Regions from separate parts of the Pseudoalteromonas sp. SG43-5 genome, predicted to be linked through region 2. Evidence: predicted binding sites of a transcription regulator. Region 2 holds the regulator's gene; the other holds the start of a gene.
The links. Region 2 encodes LexA, which represses DNA repair genes until DNA is damaged. Its sites were predicted from a motif close to TACTGTATNNNNATACAGTA; they were not measured.
Positions count from the first base shown of each region.

Region 1: dinB (DNA polymerase IV) is a predicted target of LexA. The motif match lies at 3,415-3,434, and genes of this name have one in related genera.

Region 1 covers NZ_JACJFA010000007.1:39,213-51,760, reverse strand. Annotated here, with positions in the region: gene H5161_RS09465 (methyl-accepting chemotaxis protein) at 1-628, shown strand, start outside; gene H5161_RS09460 (leucyl aminopeptidase family protein) at 700-2,220, opposite strand; gene dinB (DNA polymerase IV) at 2,350-3,402, opposite strand; gene H5161_RS09450 (thioesterase family protein) at 4,084-4,512, shown strand; gene H5161_RS09445 (aldo/keto reductase) at 4,531-5,583, shown strand; gene H5161_RS09440 (ABC transporter substrate-binding protein) at 5,701-6,624, shown strand; gene H5161_RS09435 (fumarylacetoacetate hydrolase family protein) at 6,575-7,195, opposite strand; gene H5161_RS09430 (hybrid sensor histidine kinase/response regulator) at 7,528-9,495, opposite strand; gene H5161_RS09425 (response regulator) at 9,506-9,967, opposite strand; gene H5161_RS09420 (ATP-binding protein) at 9,968-11,452, opposite strand; gene H5161_RS09415 (histidine kinase) at 11,491-11,700, opposite strand; gene H5161_RS09410 (sigma-54 dependent transcriptional regulator) at 11,715-12,548, opposite strand, start outside.
Region 2 covers NZ_JACJFA010000018.1:3,701-16,248, forward strand. Annotated here, with positions in the region: gene norR (nitric oxide reductase transcriptional regulator NorR) at 1-1,339, opposite strand, end outside; gene H5161_RS16090 (NnrS family protein) at 1,619-2,851, shown strand; gene hmpA (NO-inducible flavohemoprotein) at 2,872-4,053, shown strand; gene H5161_RS16100 (hypothetical protein) at 4,125-4,496, opposite strand; gene H5161_RS16105 (S41 family peptidase) at 4,496-6,103, opposite strand; gene H5161_RS16110 (endonuclease) at 6,204-6,857, opposite strand; gene H5161_RS16115 (DnaJ C-terminal domain-containing protein) at 7,089-8,057, shown strand; gene H5161_RS16120 (chaperone modulator CbpM) at 8,057-8,377, shown strand; gene H5161_RS16125 (hypothetical protein) at 8,440-9,165, opposite strand; gene H5161_RS16130 (hypothetical protein) at 9,479-9,859, shown strand; gene H5161_RS16135 (PaaI family thioesterase) at 9,860-10,300, opposite strand; gene lexA (transcriptional repressor LexA) at 10,468-11,085, shown strand; gene coxB (cytochrome c oxidase subunit II) at 11,570-12,548, shown strand, end outside.

The DNA.
Region 1 (12,548 bases), on a different contig from region 2:
AACGGGTAAAAATGTGGTTGCGCAAACAATTACAGCAATAGAAACACTCTCAAGCAACATTGAAACAGTCAGCCGTGTAACAGAAGATTTAGCCAACGAGAGCCATAATATAGGCTCTGTGCTTGATGTAATAAGAAGCATATCGGAGCAGACAAACTTACTGGCATTAAACGCTGCCATTGAAGCAGCTCGCGCAGGAGAGCATGGTCGAGGATTTGCTGTTGTTGCAGATGAAGTAAGAACACTGGCCAGTCGTACAGGGCAAAGTACTGACGAAATTCAAACCATGATCACTAAACTACAAGAAGGTGCAAAAGCAGCAGTAGAAGCAGTTAAATCAAGCCAAGCACTTTCAGTTTCTACCGTAGAGCAGGCGTCATCAGCCAATACTTCACTTAATGAAATAGAACGACTTGTTTCAATTATTACCGAAATGAACAGCCAAATAGCACGTGCCACAGAGCAACAAACGCAAGCTGCCGACGAGGTTAATTTGCGTATTAATGAGCTATCTCAATCAACTGAGCAATCATTAAATAATACTAAGCAGCTTACCGATGCCAGTGATAACCTCAAACAAAGTAGCGAAGGTCTTTCGAGCGTAGTTAATCGTTTTAAATTAGATTAATCGATAGCGTTCTCATAAAATGCAAAAGCCCTGAATTAACAGGGCTTTTTTATTACATGTAAGTTTTTAGCTTACAAACAATAACGTGCAAACAAGCTCGTTACTGATGCAGCTGTTGGCTTACCATGCTGCCAATCACCGCCTTCAACACCGCTACCTGCTATATCCATATGAACATAAGGTAGAGGCTGTGCAGAGTCATTACCGTGCTTATCAAGCCCACCAACAATAGCCATAAACGCCATAGGGAACTGATGTCCACGAGCAGTAACGGCAGATGCTGCGTTATTGCTAGATAAAACATCGTCAGCTAGCGTACGTGGTTTAATAAAGTCGTAGTCTTCACGGCGTGAACGCGATACTTCAGCGCCATCGGCCCACAAATCTCCAAGGTCAGCTATTTGACGTGAAACACCAGCACTACGAGCTGGACCATTTTCAACATACGCACCGTAAGGACCCATTGCGCGAGCTGCATGACCCGTTAATGTAGCAACAGTAAACAGCGTTGGATTAACCTCACCTTTAGCTAAATCTTTCATTTCGCTAAGCAGGTCGCCCATTGCTAAACGCCCTTCTGCATCGGTATTACCAATACGGACACGAACACCTTCACGGCTAGTAATAATTTCATCTGGCACAAAACAATCTGAGCCAATAGAGTTACGAACAACAGCTAAGTACGAGACCACTTTAACGCCTTTAGGCTGATAATCAGCAACGGCTTTCATAAAGCCCGCAACAGAAGCTGCGCCGCCTTTATCACGGCTCATGCCTGCCATATGGCCGCCTACTTTTAAATCTGCACCGCCTGTATCGTATACAAGGCCCTTACCTACAAACATAAGTGTGCGAGTAATTTCGCCCTCTGGTACATATTCAAGCTTGACAACACGTGGGTGATGGCGCTCAACTGCATACGATGCGCGAGCAACTGTACTTAGCATTGGGTAGTTTTTATCAATAGCTGCAATATCATCAATTACGTCAACTGCAATGTTTGAGCCTTTAAACAATTCAACGCAGTAATCAGCAAAACGTGGGGGAGCCATACGCTCAGGTTCAGTACCACACAGGTCACGCGCTGCATATTGGCCAGCTGCAATTGCATTAACAGCTTTAATAGTTTGCTCGCTTGCGCCAACTAAACCAATCTGTGTAATTGGTTCAATGCTTTCACCGTGATATTCACGCGCTTCTAATGGCTGCCATAAGGCTTGGCAAGCGCCTAAATAAGCAACCTCTAAAGCATGCTGATAACGGCTATCGCCATTTAAATTTGGTAAAAATAATGCAGGGTTAATACTGCCCGACGCTTTTGCTTCGTTAATTGCTAATTTAGCAGCATCAAAATAACGACGCACGTCGTCGTAATCTCTATTTAACGGACCGGTTGGCGCAAGTACAACGCGCTTGTTTTCAATTACTAATAAAGTAACTTGCTTACCGATGCGAGAATCTACGTTTGCTTGAGCTAAAATAGCATCACGTAATGAGTTATTTGGTAACTGAGAAAAGTCATTACTAATAATAATAAGCGCATCATGAGATGTGCATTCAAGGATTGCACTAACCGCTTGAGGGTATGCCATAAATAAGGTCCTGTTAGAAAACATAAGCCCCTATTATCGTCGATTTAAATATTGAAGACCAGTAAGGAGCGATGAGCTAATCACATAACCTATCAATAAATGGCAACTTGGAGTTACAGGCTTTACAGCTTAATCGAGAATACTAAGTTGGAAGTTTTGCTCTGGCTCGTTTTTAATGCCAACGCCTATGCCAAGTAATCTTACAGGCTGTTGTAGCCCACGCTGGTAGGCCTTAGTAAGTAGTTGAACAAATATTTCTGTATTTAGCTCGTGGTATACCTGATCGGCAGAGGTCACTACAAAATTTGCAAACTTCACCTTAACACTCAATTTATTAATACGGTTTTGTAACTGCTGTTTATTAAGCCTTAAAACTAATTCGTCTAACAATCTTGGCAGCTCATCTAAGCACTCTTGCAAACTTGTTTTGTTGTACTCGTAGGTATGTTCAACACTCAGCGATTTTCTTATACGATCTGTGGATACTTTACCAACATACTCACCTGCACATTTTTGATAAAGCGACACACCAAAATTACCCACATGTTGCTGCATCCAGTTAACGCCTTTTTCACGTACATCCTTGCCGGTATATAAGCCTTTTAAATTTAGCTTTTCGAGCGTTACTTTGCCCACTCCTGGAATTTTCCCAAGCGGTAATTGCGCTAAAAAGTCATCGACCTCATCAGGCAAAACGACAAATTGACCATTCGGTTTATTTTCGTCACTGGCTATTTTGGCAATAAATTTAATCGGTGCAATACCAGCTGATGCAGTGAGCCCTGTAGCATTGTAAATATCGGCTCTTATTTGCTGTGCAATAAGTGTGGCACTGCCTTTACAAGCGGTGCTGTCTGTTACATCTAGGTAGGCTTCGTCTAAAGAAAGGGGTTCAATTAAGTTTGTATAGCGGCTAAATACTTCACGTATTTGGTTTGAAGCTTCTTTATATACAGCCATGCGCCCTGGGACAATAACTAAATCGGGGCATAATTGTTTAGCATGATAGTTCGACATAGCCGATCGCACGCCATACTCTCTAGCTATATAGTTAGCGGTTGAGAGCACGCCTCGTCGGCTATTGCCTCCAATAGCAAGCGGTACACATGCAAGTTTTGGATTATCTCGCATTTCTACTGCTGCATAAAAGCAATCCATGTCTATGTGAATAAACTTCTTCATCACCACAATAATAACTGGTTATTTATACAGTCATTATTATAGAATAAAATGTGATATGCAAGCCTAGGGCCTGTTTATCTTTCGAGGTTAAATTTGCAGCAGTATGTTTGGTATTTAGGCAAGGCTGAGCCTATGTAGTGTGGTTATTCCCCATAAATAGGCGATAACGTAGCACAAATGCCAAACATATGCTGCCCGAAGGGTTCTGCCTAGGGGCAATTTACTCTTTGTTGCTCGGTTTTTACTTAGCCCACTAGGTCACAAACCTCGCGCCGCGATTAAATAGCCCCTAGATTGAACAAATTTTAATCCTGAAAGGTCAACAGGCCCTAGTTAACGATTAAAAAAAGTGTTTATTGTCCTCCGATCTCTTATAACCACGTAGCCAATACATAACCTCAAATAAAAATCCTGCCAACATTAAAATGATAGCGCCAGATTCATTCCCCATCGCGTAACAGGTAAAAGAGGCTATAAAAACCAAACAAGCTAAGGACCAATTAATTATATTCTGCATATTATTACCTTTGTGTGTGTTTGTGTGTGTCTGTGTAATTTAACTGTAGACCTAAAATTAAACAGGTACAATCATCTTATAAAAAAAACATGCCATTAATTACCTTGAGCTCGTAACACCATGTTGATAATCTAAGTACTTTAAAAATCAAGGGCCAATAAATAATGCAAACGTTTAAAGATCAGCACCCTATTCATACCGATATCACCGTAGCATGGGCTGATATGGATGCGCTACAACACGTAAATAATGTAGTGTATTTACGTTACTTTGAAATAGCCCGAATCGACTTTTTAAATAAAATAAATTTGTTCGACACAATAAGCCCAAACGGTGTGGGCCCAGTAATAAGCGAAAATAACGTTCGCTATAAACGCCCAGTAACTTTTCCCGACACACTCACTGTAGGCGTTACAATTACAGATCTTAAAACAGATCGCTTTACCATGAACTACACAGTTTACAGCCATGCACAAAAAGCAATAACGACTACGGGTGCATCTAAAGTTGTAATGTTTGATTTTACTACAGGGCAAAAAGCCCCAATCTCCGAGCCTCTTTTATCGGCTTTAATCAGCCATGCTCAAAACTAATTTAGTTAAGGAATTTTTATGCAATACAACCCACTAGGTAGCAGTGGCGTAAACGTATCTCGAGTGTGCCTAGGGAGTATGACTTGGGGTAAACAAAATACTCAAAGCGACGCTGATGAACAAATAGCCTACGCGCTAGAGCAAGGCGTAAACTTTATTGATACAGCCGAAATGTATGCTGTACCTCCTTCGCCAGAGACCTATGGTAAAACCGAGGAAATTATTGGCAATTGGCTATCGCGTAATAAACAAAAACGCAGCGATGTGGTACTAGCTACAAAAATTGCAGGCAATGGATTATCGTGGGTACGTGATGGCGGCAATATTACTCGCCAAACAGTAATAGAAGCCGTGGATGATTCACTTAAGCGACTTCAAACAGACTACATTGATTTATATCAACTACATTGGCCAAACCGCTCTACCCCTCACTTTGGCAGACAATGGCCCGGCACTCTTAAATTTACCGACGTAAATACACAAGAGCAGCAAGCTAGTATGCTTGATATTCTAGAAGGCCTTAATGAATGTGTTAAAGCAGGTAAAATTAAGCACTGCGGTTTATCTGACGATACGCCATGGGGTATAAGCCAGTTTTTAAGTTTGGCCAAAGAGCATAACTTACCGCGTATGGTATCTATTCAAAATGAGTTTAGCTTAGCGCACGCTAAAGACTGGCCGTATTTAATAGAACAATGTGTACACGAAGATATTGCCTACTTACCGTGGTCGCCTTTAGCAGCCGGTTTATTAACGGGTAAATATCTAAATGGAGCTCGCCCAGAAGGCTCTCGTTGGACCTTCATGCAGCGTAACGGTATTTTTAGAGATACACTCAATGCAGAGCAAGCAACTAAGCAGTATGTTGAGCTGGCTCATGCAAACAATATTACTCCAGCACAACTAGCCTTAGCATGGTGTAACCAAGTAGATGGCGTAACTTCTTCAATTATTGGGGCAACATCTATAGCTCAATTAAAGGAAGATATAGACGCATTTAGCATAACGCTAAACGACGAAATTCTTAGTGAGATTAACACCATATTTAGAAACCATCCGATGCCTTATTAAGCATGTATGAGTTAAAAGCAGCCTTGAATGAGGTTGCTTTTTAACTAAAATATTTGACCCTACTACAACCAACACTATACTTTTATTAAGTTTTCTTAATTCAACGAACACTTATCAATGCTGAAAAACGGATACTATGCATTTTGCTTATTAATTGTATTCAACGCGCACGCCGTTGAGCAAAAAGTACAACCTCTAGAAGAGATTATTTGGCTGCAAAGTTACACGCCCCCATTTCATATAGCTAAAAGTGAAAGCGCACCACAAGGCGGTATTTGCGACAACCTAACCGAGCAACTCATTAGAACCATAACTGATGTAAAACATACTCGCTTAATTGTTCCTCAGCAGCGTATAAATAAATATTTAAATGAAGGGAAAAATGTATGTTTTCCGTGTGTTATTTATAAAAAAAATAATAACCAACAACTTAACTACTCAAATCCAACAACGGTATATCCCCCATTTTCAATTATCACGACTAAAGATCTAAAGCCGCAATTAGAAGAAAAGCACGGCTCGCCTATTCACCTTATTAATTTATTAACCGACCCGCAATATGTATACGGGCAAGCGGCTGCACGTAAATTTACAACTAAAATTAATACAATTATTGAAAATACAAAACGAGATAAAGAGTCTTCGTTAAGTTGGAGTAGCGAAAATGAAAGTCAGGCTGTTATAGCACGCTTGAGTCACGGCTTTTTAGACTACTCAATTGATTACCCGTTTATGGCTGATTACTTTAATAAACAAGGGGAGTATACGAATATAGAAAGTGTGCCAATTGCAGAAAATGACATTCAATTTATAAGAGGAGCAATAGGCTGTGCGGCTAAAGCACCTAATAATTTTGCAGAGCAAGCCCTTAAAAAAATTAACCGCGCATTAAAAAATAATGTACTTCAATCGCCTGAGTATCAACAAAGTCAGCATAATTGGCTTAAAACCACCTTTACTGACTTTGATAAACACTACCAACAGCAAGTCATTAATTTTTACTTACTTGCCACTGATGCTCAAGCAAACACTGATCATTAGCATAAAGCGCCACTGCAAAAATACTTTTAGCTGTTACCTCACCTACGCCCGACGGTGTACCTGTCATTATTACATCACCGTCTTCTAAGCTCATAAATTCACTAATTTCTTGTAAAATTGAGTCAGGGTTGTGCAGCATAAAATGAGTATCACCTCGCTGAATCACTTCATTATTAATTTTAAGTTCAAAGGTAAAGTGCTTCATTGCATCAGTTAGCGCTACAAAATCAGTTAAAATTACAGAGCCGTCGAACGCTTTAGCGCGCTCCCATGGAAGCCCTTTATTTTTTAATTTACTTTGCGCAGTACGCTTAGTTAAATCAAGGCCGAGTCCAACACCTGCAAATTTTTTATCTTTAACTACAAAACATAGCTCGGTTTCATAATGCAGCGTATCGCCGTTGTGAGCTGCAAATAACGTATTAGTAATTGCGCTATTTGGCTTATTAAATAAAACCATTTGATCTGGCGTTTCGTTATTTAGCTCTGCAATGTGTGCGGTATAATTACGACCAACACACACTACTTTTGATGGTGTTAATTCTTCAGATACTAACTTTATTGAATGCATATAAATAATGTCTCAGTTATTGGACCTGTTGACCTTTCAGGATTAAAATTTGTTCAATCTAGGGGCTATTTAATCGCGGCGCGAGATTTGTAACCTAGTGGGCTCGATAACTGCTCCTGCGTTATTCTACTGACTTACATCCCTGTAAGAATAAGTAAAAACCGAGCAACAAAAAGTAAATAGCCCCTGGACAGAACCCTTCGGGCAGCGCATATTTGGCATTTGTGCTACGTTATCGCCTATTTATGAGGAATAACCACACTACATAGACTCTGCCTTGCCTAAATACCAAATAAACTGCTGCAAATTCAACCTCGAAAGATAAACAGGCCCTAGCTAATAAGCGTTTCAAGTAAGCTCAAATTAATAGGTTTAAGTAAAACTCGGTCAATATTTAAATCTTTTATTTCTCTTGGATCTGGCTCTGCGCCACTTACAATCACTAAACGTAATTCAGGGTATCGTTCATTAATTTGCTGGCCTAAGTCAACGCCACGACCATCAGGTAAATGCATATCTAACAATACCTTATTAAATTGCTGGTCGTGATTAAGTATTTGCAAACATTGTGCGCAGCTAGACGCAATGACGGTTTCAACGCCTAAACTTTCTAAAAGTAGTTGCGTAATTTGCGCTGCATCATGATCGTCTTCCACAAGTAAAAAGCGCTGCTTTTTCTCGGTTAAGCCATTACTACAATTTATATCTTTAGCTTGCGGTGCATGCTCTGGCGCTACCAAGTAATCTTGCAAACATTGATATAAAGCCGCGCTATCAACAGGCTTTGGTATTACATCGTTAAAACCAAGTGCAGCAAGCTCCTCATGTATGCCTTTCATCGTAGCGGCAGTGAGCGCAATTATTGGGCCTTTGTAGCCCATTTTTCTAAGCTCTATGGTGGCTTCCTTGCCGCCCATTACAGGCATATGAATATCAATAAAAATAATATCGTAAGGCGCTTTATACGCATCTGCTATGCGTACTTTTTCAAGTGCTTGCTGGCCATGTTCGGCATAATCTACGCGCGCACCACAGGTACTGATCATATGACCAACTAGCATGCGTAAATCACGTAAATCATCAACCACTAACACTCGCCCATGCACTTTGCATGGAGCCGATTTACTTTGTAATTGTGGGGCACTACTAAAATTAAGTACTTGTCGTTCTACTTCGCTAATATCACCTGGATATACCGAAATCGTAAATGTAGAACCTTTGCCTATTTCAGAGTGCAAACTAATATCACCGTGCATACGCGCTAACAATTCAGCACATATTGCCAAACCTAAGCCTGCGCCACCTACAGAGCGTGATTCTACATCGGCTATTTGTTCAAATGGCTTAAATATAAGTTCTTGTTTTTCAGGGGCAATGCCCATACCTGAATCTTTAATGCTAAAAAATAGCATTTCGCGATCATCAACCCATTGCGTCCACGCATTAACAACAATTTCGCCTTTATCGGTAAATTTAACCGCATTGTTTATTAGATTTATTAAAATTTGACGAACTCTTGTTGCATCCAGTCGTGCAACCAAAGGTAATGGCTGATGTGATTCAAAGCGCAGCGTAAGGCCCTTATCAAGCACCGATACGCGCATTAGCGTGTATACATCGGCAAGCATGCTATCAAGGTTAACTTCGCTTAGGGTAAGTTCCAGTTTATCGGCAGCTATTTTAGATAAGTCGAGCACGTCGTTTAACAAGCTCAATAAGTGTTTACCATTTCGATAAATAACACCCAATTCATTTTCAGCTTGCTGACTAAAATCGCTCTGCATTAACAGTTCGGTGTAGCCTAAAATAGACGATAGAGGAGTACGTAACTCATGGCTCAAATGAGCTAAAAATCGATCTTTTGAACGGTTTTCGGCTTCAGCTTTTAAGCGTTCTACTCTCTCGCCTTCAACATCTTTACGTGCCAAAGCATAACGAATAGCACGCGCAAAGCGGCTCGAACTCATTTCTGTTTTAATTAAGTAATCTACTGCACCGGCATCAAGCGCCGCCGAGTCTAACTCGTCGTTTGACTGCCCGGTAAGCATAATAATGGGACCGCTAAAGCCATTGGCAATTGCTTCTTTTAATACATCTAAACCATTCGATGCACCCAAGCGGTAATCAAGCAGGCAAATGTCGTGCTCATTTTTACTAAGCGTTGCAATTGCCTGCTCTGGAGAGCTTATCCATTGAATGTTAAACGTGTGTGAATCCAATTGGTCCAGATAGTCGCAGGTGAGTATGTAATCATCTTCATCGTCTTCTACAAGCAGCAACTGAGTCACTTTATCTAACATACAATCTCCATTAATCGTTAAATGTTGTCGGTAGCTCTACAAATTCTACCCAGTATTTTCCTAGCGTTTTCATTAAATCAACCAAACCATCAAACGTTACTGGTTTTGTAATGTAAGATGCAGCACCTAAGTTATACCCTTTAACCATATCTTCTTCTTGTTTAGACGTAGTTAATATAACAACCGGAATTCCCTTTAAGTTAGGGTTTCCTTTTATAGCTTCAAGCGCTTCACGGCCATCCATTCTAGGCATATTTAAATCAAGTAATATAAGTCCAGGACGCGGCGAAACTGCTTTGTCTTCAAACTTACCTTTACGCTCTAAATACTCAAGCAACTCAACGCCATCTTCAACAAAATGAAGCTCGTTAAGTACACGACTTTCAGCAAGGGCATCTTGTGTTAACAAACGATCATCTTCATCGTCGTCTGCCATTAAAATAGTAATCGGTTTTACTTTTGAATAGGGCATTTAAGCCTCTCCTTGCAATGTGAAAAGCTCAGCTTCCACAGGTAGTTTTATAATAAAGGTTGCACCTTCACCGTCTTTACTTTGGGCTGTAATTGTTCCGCCGTGGCGCTCCACAATACGCCTACATACAGAAAGGCCAATACCCGTGCCTTTATATTGTGAGCGTCCATGTAAGCGTTGAAACGGTACAAATATTTTATCGGCATAGTCTTGTGAAAAACCAATACCGTTATCTTCTATGGTAATAACTTGAAAACTTAAATGAGTATTATGATCAGAGCTGAAAATATCTTCATCTTGATAACTAATTTTTATGTGTGGGTTTACGTCGGGACGCCTAAATTTAACAGCGTTCGACAACAAATTTAAAAACAGCTGCTGCATTTGGCTTTTATCGGCCTGAATAACTGGCAAATCATCTACATCAATTTGTGCTTCAGACTCTTTTATCGCTATCTCTAAATCACTTAATATATCAGCTACAACTTCATTTAAATTCGTGTCATCAAAATCTTTACCACGCGTTGTAATTCGCGAAAACTCTAATAAGTCGTTAATCAAGTTAGACATACGCTGCGCTGCATTTTTCATGCGCCCAATGTAATCCATCCCCTTTTCACCCAATTCATCTTTAAACATGGTTTCAAGACGGTCGCTAAAGGCTTGGATTTTTCTAAGAGGTTCTTGTAAATCATGGCTTGCTACAAAAGCAAACTCTTCAAGCTCTCGGTTACTACGGCTCAATTCATCTGAATATAATGTTAGCTCTTGTGTCCGCTCAGAAACCTTCATTGCTAATGTTTCGTTTTGTTTTTCAAGCTCAAAACGATATTGTGCTGCATTTCTTAAATTAAGGCGCGTCATAATAAACATACCAATAATCAGTAACGCACTCGTTATTGCTGTTATAGCGAATGTAATTTTAGCTTCATTTTTAATCTGTGCTAATTTAGAAAAATGGCTTACTTTAAAGAGTAATTCACGGTCTTGAATTTCATTAACATACTCTCTAATTTGCTTATAAAGCTTTCTTCCTTTATGCGTATTTAATACATACAACGCACGTCTTTCTTTGTCATCTAGCGCAAGGTTTACAGTTTGTTTTAATTCTTTAATTTTACTATCTACAAGAACTAACAACTGGGCTATACGCTCAGCTTGACCGTCAATCTCAGAGTGAAGCGACTTGACATGATCTGTTTGCGCTTCAATTTGGCCTACAGCATCGTAGTACGGCGTTAAATAGTCAGTCTCTTCTGTCAATAAATAACCACGCTGCCCAGACTCAGCCTGCACTATGGATAGATGCAGCTTCTCAATTGCAGTGGTTAGCATGCTAGTGTTGTCTAAACTTTTTTGGGTTTGTGTTAAGCCTTGAATCGTATTCAATGCTAAAAATGCGTTGCCCACAATAATACCTAGCACAACCACCATAAATGTTGCCCAAGTGATATTCGCTTTACCTTGCTGTTTTTTCTTGCTCATTTAGCTTCCCGAATTAAAGTTTATACAACACTTAATATTTATTGAGAGTCTGATATTTTTTGCAAACTTTCGCTGCACTGTTGGCAATTATTGATAATTTTATCAAGTGCATCTAACGCTTTTTCTTTTGGCATATCGTTTTCAAGTACCAATTTAATCAGCTCAGCATTCATCGAAATACGATTTAGCGGCCCTCTTGCATCGTGTACTAATTTATTGAGTTGCTCTGTTTGGTTATCGGATGTCATGCCCTTCCTCAAATCTATTTATATTCGCCAATACCGCCATATGCATTAAGGCGGTTATAAAGTGTTTTAGTACTAATACCCAGCATTTGTGCAGCAAGCGTTTTATTACCTTGTACCTTATCAAGCGTTGCATGAATAAGTTCTTTTTCAACTTCTTCAATTGTTTGCCCTGCTGATACAGGCTTTTCGGCAGCTTGATTATTAACGCGCGAAAAGGGTGACTCTAAGTTATCAGGTAAAATAATGTCGCTGGTTTGTGGGTCGCTCATAATAAATGCACGGTGTATAGCATGGCGGAGCTCTCGCACATTACCCGGCCATTCATAGCTTTGCAGCTCTTTGAGCTGTGCGGCAGTCCAACTAAAGGCAGTGCCGTTTTCGTCATTAAGTTGATCTAAAAAGGCTTTTGCTAGTAAAGGTACATCTTCTTTTCTATCGCGAAGTGGCGGTATATCAATAGGAAAAACAGCCAACCTAAAGTAAATATCTTCACGAATAACATTATTTTGTGCCAAATCGGTAAGCGAGCGGTTAGTAGCTGAAATAACACGGCAATTGGTTGGTATTTCTCTGTTACCACCTACGCGTGTTACCTTTTTAGTTTCAAGCACTCGCAGTAAATTTGGCTGCATATCAATTGGCATTTCAGTTACTTCGTCTAAAAACAAAGTACCGTTATTTGATTGCTCAAATACACCTTCTTTACGTGCAATTGCGCCTGTAAATGCGCCTTTTTCGTGGCCAAATAACTCACTACCAATTAACTCTTTTGAAAGTGCGCCACAGTTGCTAGCAACTAATGGCCCTTCGCACTGGCTTGCGTTATGAATAGCTTGAGCCACTACTTC
Region 2 (12,548 bases):
GCGCACTCGGTGTTAAGTCACAGTGCTCGCTTGTAATGGTTATTATTGGATTTTGCCATTGGCTTTGTTTTGCTTTAAGGGCGCTGCGGCTAATGACGTGTTCAAGCTCGCGAACGTTACCTGGCCAGTTGTACTGATTAAGCAATACTTGCGCTTCAGGGCTTAGTTTTAATTGTTTTATCCCTAATTTACGGGCTGTTTGCTCGATAAAATAACCAGCTAAGAGTGTTATGTCGTGCTCGCGTTTACTAAGTGGTGGCACAGTAATAGGGTAGACACTGAGGCGATGGTATAAATCGGCTCTAAAGCGACCTTGAGCTACTTCTTCTTTTAAATTTCTGTTGGTTGCAGCAACGACGCGTACATCTACGTACTTTGGCGTGTCTTCTCCTACCGTTTGTATTTCGCCACTTTGTAGCACTCGTAATAGTTTACTTTGCATGCCCAGGGGCAGTTCGCCTATTTCATCTAAAAATAACGTGCCGCCATCAGCTAATTGAAATTTACCTTGGCGCGAATTTAGTGCGCCTGTAAAAGCCCCTTTAGAATGACCAAAAAATTCACTTTCGGCGAGGTTTTCGGGAAGCGATGCACAATTTAAGTGAATAAGCGGTTGATCTTTTCGAGCTGAATTTAAGTGAATGTTACGCGCAACAAGTTCTTTCCCTACCCCTGTTTCACCTAATATCAGCACGCTAAAGTTAGATGCTGCAACGAGTTTAATTTCGTTTTTAAGTGTTTTCATTAGTGGACTTTGACCAATAATTTCACCGCCGTCACGTGTTAATGCTTCACGATTTAGTTCTTGTACTAATGCACTTGAGTGCTGTGCATGCTGTTTGTAATGGGCAAGTTCTAAGGCCGTTTTAAAGTGCGCGCTACACAGCGTTTGTAAGGTATTGAGTGTATCAGCGCTTATGCTGTTAAATGCATTGGCGTTAAGGCTATCAAACGTAAGTACGCCAAGTAGCGCGTTTTTATCATAAAGAGGTAAACCTAAACATGCATGTACCGGTATGTCGCCGGTTTTAGCTAATAGTAATCCGTCGTATGGATCGGGTAGTGGGCAGTCGTGCGCAAATTGAAGCGCGAGTGTGCTTTTGCAAATAGCTTCTAGGCGAGGGTGTTCTACTATTTTAAATCGTCTGCCTAAACTGTCGGGCATTAATCCTTTAATTGCCAGTGGTTTTAGTTGTTCGCCCTGAAGCACTAATAACGCACTTGCATCACTTGGAATAACCCGCTCAACCGTTGCTAGTAATTGATCAAAGCTATGCTCGTGTAGTGTACTCTGAGCAAGCTCTAGAGCAACTTGTGTAAGGTTGAATTGCTGGTTCACGTCAAAATGACCTATTTGTGTTTTTATGAGTTAATTTATAGTAGGTCATAAAGACTCACACTGCAAAGTGATTTAATTTAACTTGTTGAATTTAATTAATTAAACTTGTTGGCACAGTATGTGTAATAGCTAAGTAACGTAGTTAGTTACAGAGATCGCCATGAACACACTAATGCTGAATAATTTAAATAATCAAACACAGTTTAGTTCACTGCATGAGGCACTAGCGTGCGCTGAATACTTTTTTGCTCAGTATGGTGTAGGGCAGGAAATAAAATAATGCGCCCTATAAACTTAACTGAGCCAATGCCAGCACGCGTTGCTATTCATCAAGTATCTCAATGGCCGTTATGGATGCTAGCTTTTAGGCCTTTCTTTTTAGGCGGTGGCTTATTGGCATTTTTGTCAGTGGGGTATTGGCTACTTATTTTAACAGGCCATGCAAGTTGGCACTTATCGATACCTGCGACATTATGGCACGCGCACGAAATGCTGTTTGGCTTTGCAGGAGTTGTAGCTGTTGGCTTTTTACTTACCGCAGCACAAACGTGGACAGGCGTGCCGAGCATAAGTGGCAAAGCCCTTATGTGGCTTACGTTTATATGGCTTGCAGCGCGCTTAGCATTTTTTGTAGTACTGCCAGATATTGCTCATTTTAATTTATATGCTGCACTTACATTACAAGTTATTTGGTGGCTAGGCGCCATAACCGCGTTGGCTAATATGTTATTAAAAGCCAATAGCAAAAGTAACTATCCGTTTTTAGCTATTTTAGCTGTGCTTTGTGGGCTCAATGTATTGTATTTAATACTTGTTTTACAACAAAACATGCAGCTTGCACTTGGTGTGGTTGATACCGCAGTGCTGGTTATTACTTTACTAGTTGGCATTGTTGCGGGCCGCGTTTTACCATTTTTTACCGCTAAAGGTCTGGGGTTAGCCGCACAAGTTCGCACTCCTAAAATAGATAAAGCTGTTATGTATTTATCTATTGTGGCTATCACTTTATTTTTCATCAACAAGTTGTTTTTGAACACGATTAATCCTGCGTTAGTTGTTGCAACTGTTGCTGCGCTTCACCTGCTTAGGGCTGGTTGTTGGTGGGATAGCAAGGTATTGAGAGTGCCGTTGTTATGGTCTTTACATTTTTCCTACTTAGCGTTAGGCGTAGGGTTAATGATGGTTGCATTTAGCTTTTATAGCAGTGCAATGCAATTTAAAGATGCGCTGCACTTAATCACTATTGGCACAATAGGTATGATGATTTTAGCAATGATGACGCGTGTATCGCATGGTCATACAGGGCGGATACTCGCTATTCCTCATTACATGGCTGTTGCTTTTGCATTTTTGCTTGTGGCCGCTATTACTCGTTCATTACTCCCTTTTATTATTAGGCCTCACCTTGCTTGGCAAATAAGTGCTTTGCTGTGGTTAGTAGCTTTTTCATTATTTTTAATTCACTGCACACCTATATTAACGCGGCGTCGTGTTGATGGGCGTCGTGGTTAGTTCATCCATAGGAAATACATATGTTATCTGATAAAACCATTGAGATTGTAAAAAGCACAGTTCCGTTATTAGCGCAGGCGGGTACGGTTGTTACCGATCATTTTTATAAGCGTTTATTTAGTCATAATCCTGAGCTTAAAAATATTTTTAATATGGCGAACCAAGATACAGGTCGTCAGCAATTTGCACTTTTTAATGCATTGGCTGCGTATGCACAAAATATTGATAATTTAGCCGTATTAAAAGAAGCGCTAACACGTATTAATCATAAGCATACAAGCTTGAATATTTTACCTGAGCATTACCCTATTGTAGGTGCACACTTAATTGGTACGCTTAAAGAGCTTCTTCCTGAGCAATTTACTCCCGATGTTGAATACGCTTGGCGCGAAGCTTACGGCGTACTTGCTGATATTTGTATAACCGAAGAAGCTGCTTTGTATGAGCACAGTAAAAATAAACACGGTGGTTGGGCGGGAACTCGGCAATTTGAAATAACCAACAAACAGGCCGAATCAGAACTAGTAACGAGTTTTACACTTACGCCAGTTGATGGCGAAGCTGTTATTACACATAAACCAGGGCAGTATTTAGGTATTAAAGTTAAGCCAGAGGGCGCTGAATATGAAGAAATTCGCCAGTATTCTATTTCACAAAAAAGTAACGCTAAAAACTACCGTATTAGTGTTAAAAAAGAGCTACAGCCAAAGCCTGGCATGGTGTCTAATTATTTACACTCATTAGAGCAAGGCACTATTGTTGAGTTATACCCGCCGGCAGGAGACTTCTTTTTACGCAATAACACAAGTCCAGTGGTTCTCATTTCAGCAGGTGTTGGGCAAACGCCAATGCTGGCTATGCTTGAAACGTTATTAAGTGACAATTCTAATCAAGAGATTATGTATTTACATGCTTGCGAAAATACTCAGCAACATTCGTTTTCAAAATATTTATATGATCTAACAGCGCAGAATAACCACTTGAAAACAATAACGTGGTTTAACCAAGCGACAGAGGGCGCTGACTTTACTGGGTTAATGAACCTAAATGCAGTACAAGCACAGCTACCATTGAGTAATGGCGACTTTTACTTATGTGGTCCTGCCGGTTTTATGGCATTTATAAAAAAGCAGTTACTTGAACTAGGTGTTAAAAACGAGCAGATTCATTATGAAGTGTTTGGTCCGCATGAAGACTTGTAATAACGCTTTAAAATAGAAAAAGGCGTACAGCGATGTGCTGCGCGCCTTTTTATAAACGCTAATAAAGTGCCTTATAACTCTTTACAGGTCACACCTTCAAGTACTGTAGTAAGCTCTTTTTTAGGATAGTAAAGCTCGCATTGGTTATTACGTAGTTGCAAAATAAACTTCTCAGATTTTATATTATGCGCGCCCATAATTACTCTGCCATCAGACCCTTTACTCATTGCATGATCAATTAGCAGTTCGCTACGTTTAGTAAATACGGAATCGGAAAGTGTTACTAATGCGCCTCCCTTAGCTTGTTGAATTGCCTGTTGTAGTGTTGCAATAACGCTAGGATTAACGCTCGTTAATATAGCGGGTTTAGCGGGATCACTATTTACACTTTGGCATCCACCTAAAGCGAATAAGGTAGCTAATGGGAGTACTAATTTAGCCATTACCTTTCCTCACTCAGTGTTGGCCAAGTTAAGTCCATATTACGCTGGGTAAATTGCTCAGGCATATTTAAAGGAATGAGAGATTCACGAGAGCTTGAAAAATTAGCTGGCTCTGCTTTTGCAGCAGCCGTTCTAATTGGGCAATTGCCATTTTCAACATGAAACAATGCGGTGGCTAAAACGGCCTCGTCACTGTCGCCTAACTGATGATCAAAGTCGTCCTCAATTTCACAACCTTGAACATCAGCATCAAATTGTGGCGTAGGGGTTGGTGTAAAACCCGCAGCGTATTCGCCAAATCCTTTGCTATTTACCCCACTAAATTGAATAGTGTAATAGGTTGTTGCGCAGTTATGAGTTGGGGTAAAGCCATAGGGCTTACCGCAGGTTGTATCGCCAATTAAAATAACTTCTGCGTCTATACCTTTTAAACCATTAATAAAAGCTTCTGATGCCGAACAGGTGCCTGATGTGCTTAATACATAAACCTTCGATAAGTTTAAATCAGGTAGGTTTTCACCTGTGCTAAAAAAAGTAGAGTAATCTATTTCTTCATCAATAAATGGAAAAGGTGAATCAACGGGTTGTTTATCGTTTTGTTGAGTTTGATAATAAAAGCGGTTGTTAACGTTGGCATTACCGGCAACCATATAAGCTAATTGTGCCGACAGTGCTAATAAACCACCACCGTTATATCTAAAGTCGATTACAAGCTCATCAATACCATCGGTTTTAAACTTATTTACTGCATCAATAAGCCCTTCTTGGGCAATGCTTATATGGCTATTAAATTGCATGTAACCCACGCTTGAACCATTTGCGGTTGTAATCGTTTTAACATTTTGTACCGGTGTTTGTTTAATATTGCCAGCGGTTACATTAAATGTTTTTTCGGCGCCATCGTTACTGCGTACAACAATAGTATGTGAGTCGCCGTTAGTAGGACTAAATAAACCTTCGTTAAGCGTATCTACACCCGACTGTGTATTGGTATTAATGCTAACACCGTCAACTGAAAGTACAGTATCACCACGTTGAAAGCCTATTTGGCTTGCAGGTGAATCATCTTCAAGATAAGCGACGCGTAAAATACGGTCGGCTGTATCGCCAATAAACGCCCAATTTATACCGTAACCAGAAGTAACGCCCGATTGCGCTTCTTGAAAGTAATCTTCAGTAGGTTCTGAAAAATGAAAGTTATCTTTTTTTGCTCCTGAGTCGGTAAGCTGCTCTGTTTTTAATTGGGCAAAATAATCGGCTACTGTGGCAAAGCTTTCAGGATCGTTATCGGCAATCTCATCATACCAAAGGTAGGTTTCGTCGCTCCAAGAACGAAGCCAGAGTTTTTCGTAAAGGGCAGAACCGGCTTGATCTGGGTAAGGCTCGTTGTTATTAAAGGGATCGTTACCCGTACGCGGGGTTTCGCAAAAGTTTTTTAAATCGTTAGAGGGTTCAAATACACCCGCAGTCCATGTTGGACTGCTACTAACAGGTGTTGTAACTACAGGGGCTGAGTCGATACCGCTACCGCCGCCGCCACAACCGGTCAAAGCAAAGCCCGCAAATGCAGTGAAAATGGCAAGCGAGGTTTTATTATTTTTAAACATAGTTAAGGGCTTTTTTGTAAATAAGTTGTTTAAAATATTACAACACTCGCTCGTTTATTCAACATTTATAACTTTGATTTATGTAAATGAGTGTTAAAGCTTAGAGCTTGCTCGCACTACTTGTATCTGCGAATGCTTGCTTTTGCCATGCATTAAATAACTTTTGCTGTTTATCAGAGATTTTTAAACCGTATGTTTTTTGCATGTAAGCGTAGGTGTCAGCTATACGTTTTCGTGCATAAACAGGCGGTTCAACTACACGTTGCTTAAAGTTTACTTTTACTTCGCAACGGCCATATTGTGTGGCGTTTTCGCTAAGCATACCAAAACGATAATTAGAGCGATCGGCATTAATTTCGCCAATAGCTGGCGCTAAGTTATTTATATCAGCTTCCATTTTTCTAAATTTAGCACTTACTTTACGGCAGTTTTTACGCCCGCCATCTTGCCAGCATTGTAGCTGGTGACCAAATTCCCACGCCGGAACAATGTGCTCCCACTCAATGCGTAGTGCTCGCACATTTACTTTACCTGAGCGGGTAAGGGTATTTCGAGGAATGTAACCACAGTTAGACGGGTCAGGAACGAGTTTTTTGCCTTCTTTTTTAATATCACAGCCGCAGTAAATGCTTTTGGCGTTGTCAGGTAGGGTTTTAATTAAATGTCTTTTAGCCGTTGAAAAACGGGTAAATTGTTCGGCTGATACCGAAACGCACACACAACAAGCCAATAAGGCCAGAATAAATCGAGTCATATCCATCACAAATGTGAACTACAGGAATAGGCAGTTTAAAGCCCTGAAGATAAAAGATAAAGTTAACTTAAGGCCAACGCTTATATTACTAAAAAGTGCCTGATTAATTTTTTACTCAAAGTTATTTTCACTATTCATTTATTTCTCACTATTTATCGTATTTTAACCACACAAGGTTACCCGTTAAGGAGTATGCTTAAAGCTTACTCAATATGAGGATTTGGATTGCAAATGAAATTTGTTGATTATTATGCAGTGCTTGGAATATCGCCTGATGCAGATGATAAAGCGGTTAAAGTAGCTTATAAAAAGTTAGCCAGAAAATATCACCCAGATGTAAGCAAAGAGCCTCAAGCAGAAGATAAGTTTAAAGAAATAGCAGAAGCTTACGAAGTCATTCATAACAAAGAAGAACGCACTAAATACGATGAGTTACGTCGTCATCAACAAAATCGTGCTCGTCAACAGCAAGGCCATTATGGTGGTAACAATGCCTCTTCGCAGAGTAATTACCAGCAAAGCGATCCTCAAACCGACCAAGAGTTTTCTGACTTTATTAATTCAATGTTTGGCGGAGCTGGTGGTTTCGATCGTTCCGGGCAGAGCAGAAGTAATGCCGCTCGCGCGCAAAAAGGACAAGATGTGGAAATAGAGTTCCCAATTTTTCTTGAAGAGACTTTAGTTGATACCGTTAAGCCTGTTGAGTTTATGTTACCGCAGCGAGACAGCAGTGGCCGTGTCACTGAAATTAAAAAATCACTTAAAGTGAAAATTCCTGCAGGCTCAGTAAATGGCGAGCGAATTCGACTAAAAGGGCAAGGCGGATTAGGGTCAGCTAATGGGCAAAATGGCGACTTGTATTTACAAATTAGTTTAGTGCCTCACCCATTATTTGATGTTGAGGGCCATAACCTAAATATAGTTGTCCCTCTTGCACCATGGGAAGCGGCTCTTGGTACAAAGCTAAATTTACCTACGTTGACAGGAAACATCCAATTAACTATTCCTTCTAATAGTCAGTCTGGTCAACGCTTGCGTATTAAAGGTAAGGGATTAATGAGTAAAAAAGCTAAAGGTGATTTATTTGCTGTGCTTAAAATTGTTAATCCAACATCTGTTGATGATGCCAGTAAAAAACTGTGGGAAGAATTAGCCAAAAAAGCTCACTTTGATCCCCGTAATAACTGGAGCAAGCCATAATGCAAATTATCGTGACACAAAAAGACGATTTACTTACTAGCAAAGAGCTATGTTTGAGCAGTGATATTAGCGAAGCAATTTTATATGAGCTAGTTGAGCATAATATTGCGGTTCCAATTGAGGGGGATCATGTTACGCAGTGGCAATTTACGGTATCTGCAGTGACCTTAGTTAAAAAAGCGGCCCGTATCCAACATGACTTTTCGTTAGATTGGTCGGCAATAGCTTTAGTTTTACAATTGCTGGATGAGCGTGATGAGTTGATTTTCGAAAACGAAATGTTAAAGCGACATTTGAGTCGATTTAAGCACTTGGAATAAAATAAGCCCTAGGCTTATTTACTCTTTGATAAGTGGGCGCTAGCTCTCAAAAACCAATATGACTACTTTGATTTATTCTTATTTTTAATTCGGATAAATCGTTTTAGTCGTATATTTTGTATAAGTAGTAATATTCCACTTAAACAAAAAAGTACACTGGTTGCTGAAAAGCTAATAAGCAGTGGATTATTAAAATCCTCTCGCTCATCGTAATCCATAATATGTAACATCCAAAAAAAGTCGAATATTCGCCATAGCGTGCTGCGAACGGTAACAACTTTGCCGTTATTTTCTGACAAGTACAGTGTTGTGTTAAAGGTGTCGTCAAATTGGACCTGCCAAACATTGGTTTTATATCCGACTTCCCGCGTACCTAGCTTTAGTAGTACAGCGCTTGTTACTTGAGCGTCAATAAGTAAGTGTGCTTTAGCATTTGCGGTAATTTGTATTTTAGTTGGCGGTTCAAATGGTCGGCCTGTTATTCCATTGAAGCTTTGCTGCTCGTTATTACTAAAGACAGTAATAAGTGGTGTAGTTAAGAAGTTCTCAAAAATTATTTGTGTTGGATTAACCACCTGAGAGGCAATATCGTCAAGGGAGGCAACATAATCAGCCTGCGTAAATGGGTTATTAAGAGTACGTGTTGCAAGATGCTCCCCATGAACTTTATCAAGAGGGATTGCACTCATAATTAAACCACCTAGTAACCATGCTAAAATTTGTAGTGCTAATAAATATCCTAACCATTTATGTAACTTGCGAGCATGTTTAAATATTTTTTTATTCATGTTTTAGTCTTATTATTTTTAGAGGCTAGTTTATTACATTAATGGGATAAGTTACTGCGACATTTTGTCGCAGTTTAAACTATAGCTTACTGTAATCATTTAAAAATAAAAAAGATTACACTTAAATTCCTAACATGACTTATCTGTTTAATTGAGCTGGATGTTTGATATCCAGCTAGCTTTAAATGCTAAAAAATACTTAAAAGCTGCGAAATATCCATATAAAGTGGTTATTAGGGCATAGTTGATTTGGTATAACGGTAAAACTGCGTTAAAGTTTGCAATGAAATTATTAGAGGATAAATACGAAACGATGTCGGAAATTCAATTTTTAAATGTAGATCTTGAGCTTGAATCAAAGCAAGATATTAGTTTGCTAGTGGCGGACTTGAAAAAAGTCGCGACGATTTTACATTATGACAAAGACGAATACCGTCAACTAGCGCGTATTGAAGCTACAGGTGAGGTGAGCACACCTGATAAAGCCATAAACCATATATGTGAGCTTATTGAATCGTGTTCGCGTAACGCGCTAAAGCAATGGTTAAGCTGTTCACGTAGAACGTTTGATATTGGTTTTGAATCAGGGACTTCTCCTAAGTGCTTTAATCAAGCCTTAGATGCAGATACATTATTGCGTATATCTGCGATTGGTGCGGGTATGGAAATTACCATTTACCCAATCGAAAAGTAACTATCTTCGCTCTACGACTGCTGCGGTCATTTTTGATACGCAGCACAGCTCATTGCGGCTATTTGTAATTTTTATTTCCCATACTGAACTACGTTTACCTATATGAAATGCTCTAGCCGTGGCTGTTAAAGTGCCGTTGCGAGATGCTTTTAAATGACTTGCGCTAATCTCCTGCCCTACACAGTAAAATTTAGTAAAATCGACAACAAAGTTAGCGGCATAGCTGGCAACTGTTTCGGCAAGTACAACGTTAGCACCGCCGTGTACCATCCCCATTGGGTTATGATGCTCAGGAATTGCCGGCATTGTGGCAACCAAATAATCATCGCCAATTTCTGTGACTTCTATCCCCATAGTTTTCATTAATGTTCCTTGGCCATTAATGCCTTGTTCTAACTGCTTGCACAGCTCTAAGGTGATGGGCTGGTACCAAATACTCATAATGTCTCCTTTGCATTTTTAATCATTTATAAACTTAGCTTTAGTTATATCCCTAAAATGTACACAAGTGAAATTACTTTAGCTATTTTAAGGCTTAATTTAAATTTGCGATTTTTATTTAACTGTATATACTCACAGTTAAATGTACTGTATGGAAAACCAGTTGTATGCGACCATTAACGAACCGCCAAGCTCAAATACTCGAACTAATTAAAGTTTTTATTAAAGACACTGGTATGCCTCCTACACGTGCTGAAATAGCGCAAACATTAGGTTTTAAAAGTGCCAATGCTGCTGAAGAACATTTAAAAGCACTTGCTAAAAAAGGCGCAATTAAAATGAAACCAGGTGCAAGCCGTGGTATTCAATTAATTGAAGAAGAAGAGCCAGAACAATTAGGTTTACCGCTTATAGGGCGTGTTGCTGCTGGTTCACCTATTTTGGCGCAAGAGCACGTTGAAAGTCACTGCAAAATCGATCCATTAATGTTTAAACCGGCTGCAGATTTTTTACTACGCGTTAACGGTATGAGCATGAAAGATATTGGTATTATGGATGGTGATTTACTTGCTGTACATCGTACTCAAACTGCTGAAAATGGACAAGTTGTTGTTGCTCGCCTAGATGAAGACGTAACTGTAAAACGTCTTGAGAAAGCGGGTCGTAAAGTATTACTTCATGCTGAAAACGACGATTTTGACTCTATTGAAGTAGATCTTGAGAATGAGTCTTTTAATATTGAAGGCTTAGCCGTTGGCGTTATAAGAAACGCTGATTGGATGTGACTTTAAAAATAGCTTTTAAACAAGCAGTTTTATAAATGCGTACTAATTAGTACGCATTTTTGTTTTAAAATTTGTACTAAAAAATAGGGCGTAAACAGCCCACTGACTATTTAAGCTGTAAACTTTTTTGCACTTATATTTTCCCCCTCCGAATGCGTTAAACCCCTTTGTTTTGCTCATATTTTGAACTTCCTGTTGCCCAGTTGATTACCGATTTTTTATTAATTATTCAATATCACCTGATTGTTTTTTATACTAAAACTTGCTTGTTGTTCGTTTTTTAGCTAATTGTTAATGTGCTGAGCTAATAATAACTCACAGCTTTTTAGTTTTGAGAACACACAATATACACAAACTCGTTGTTGGCGCAGCAAAACCAATCAATATTAAATAAGATTGGCTAAAAAAATAAAAATAACGAATTGGCGTTTAAGCCGTATGCCTCTTCGCTTTGCATTCGCAATAGCATCAAAGGAGCCGTCACATGGGTAAACTGACCTCTACCTTGTGGCTTATATTATGTGTTTTTTCGCACCCAGTTTTGGCTAACATCCAATACAATATGCGCAAAGGCGTAACCGATATAAGCAATAATGTATATCAGCTGCACATGACCATATTTATAATATGTTGTGTGATTGGGGTGATAGTGTTCGCAATTATGTTTTGGGCACTTATTCATCACCGTAAATCTAAAGGGGCTGTACCTGCCCAATTTCACGAAAGCACTAAAGTAGAAATACTTTGGACTGCAATTCCGTTTGTTATTTTAATTGCTATGGCAGTACCAGCCACTAAAACCCTAATTGCAATGGAAGATGCCAGCAAAGCTGATCTCACTATTAAAATTACGGGTTCGCAATGGAAATGGCATTATGAATATATGGGTGAAGATGTAGAGTTCTACTCTATTTTATCTACCCCGCAAGATGAAATCGCGAATCTTGCAGATAAAAATCCTAACTACTTACTTGAGGTTGATAAGCCTCTTGTACTGCCAATAAATCAAAAAGTACGATTTTTAATGACTTCTGATGATGTTATTCACTCTTGGTGGGTACCTGATTTTGCAGTTAAAAAAGATGCGAACCCCGGCTTTATAAATGAAACATGGACGAACATAAACGAAGAAGGTACTTACCGAGGACAATGTGCTGAGTTGTGTGGTAAAGACCATGGCTTTATGCCCGTTGTGGTGGTCGCTAAATCTGAGGCTGATTTTAAAACATGGCTTGCAGATGCAAAGCAGGTTAAACAAAAAGCAGCATTAGCAGATGCCGCATTACTTGATAAAACCCTCCCAAAAGAAGAATTAATGACTTTAGGCGAACAAGTATATATGGCTAATTGTGCTGCATGTCATCAACCTACTGGCATGGGGTTACCGGGCGTATTCCCTGCACTTAAAGGCAGCCCGATAGTGCTTGGCGATATAAAAGATCACATTGATGTAGTTATCCATG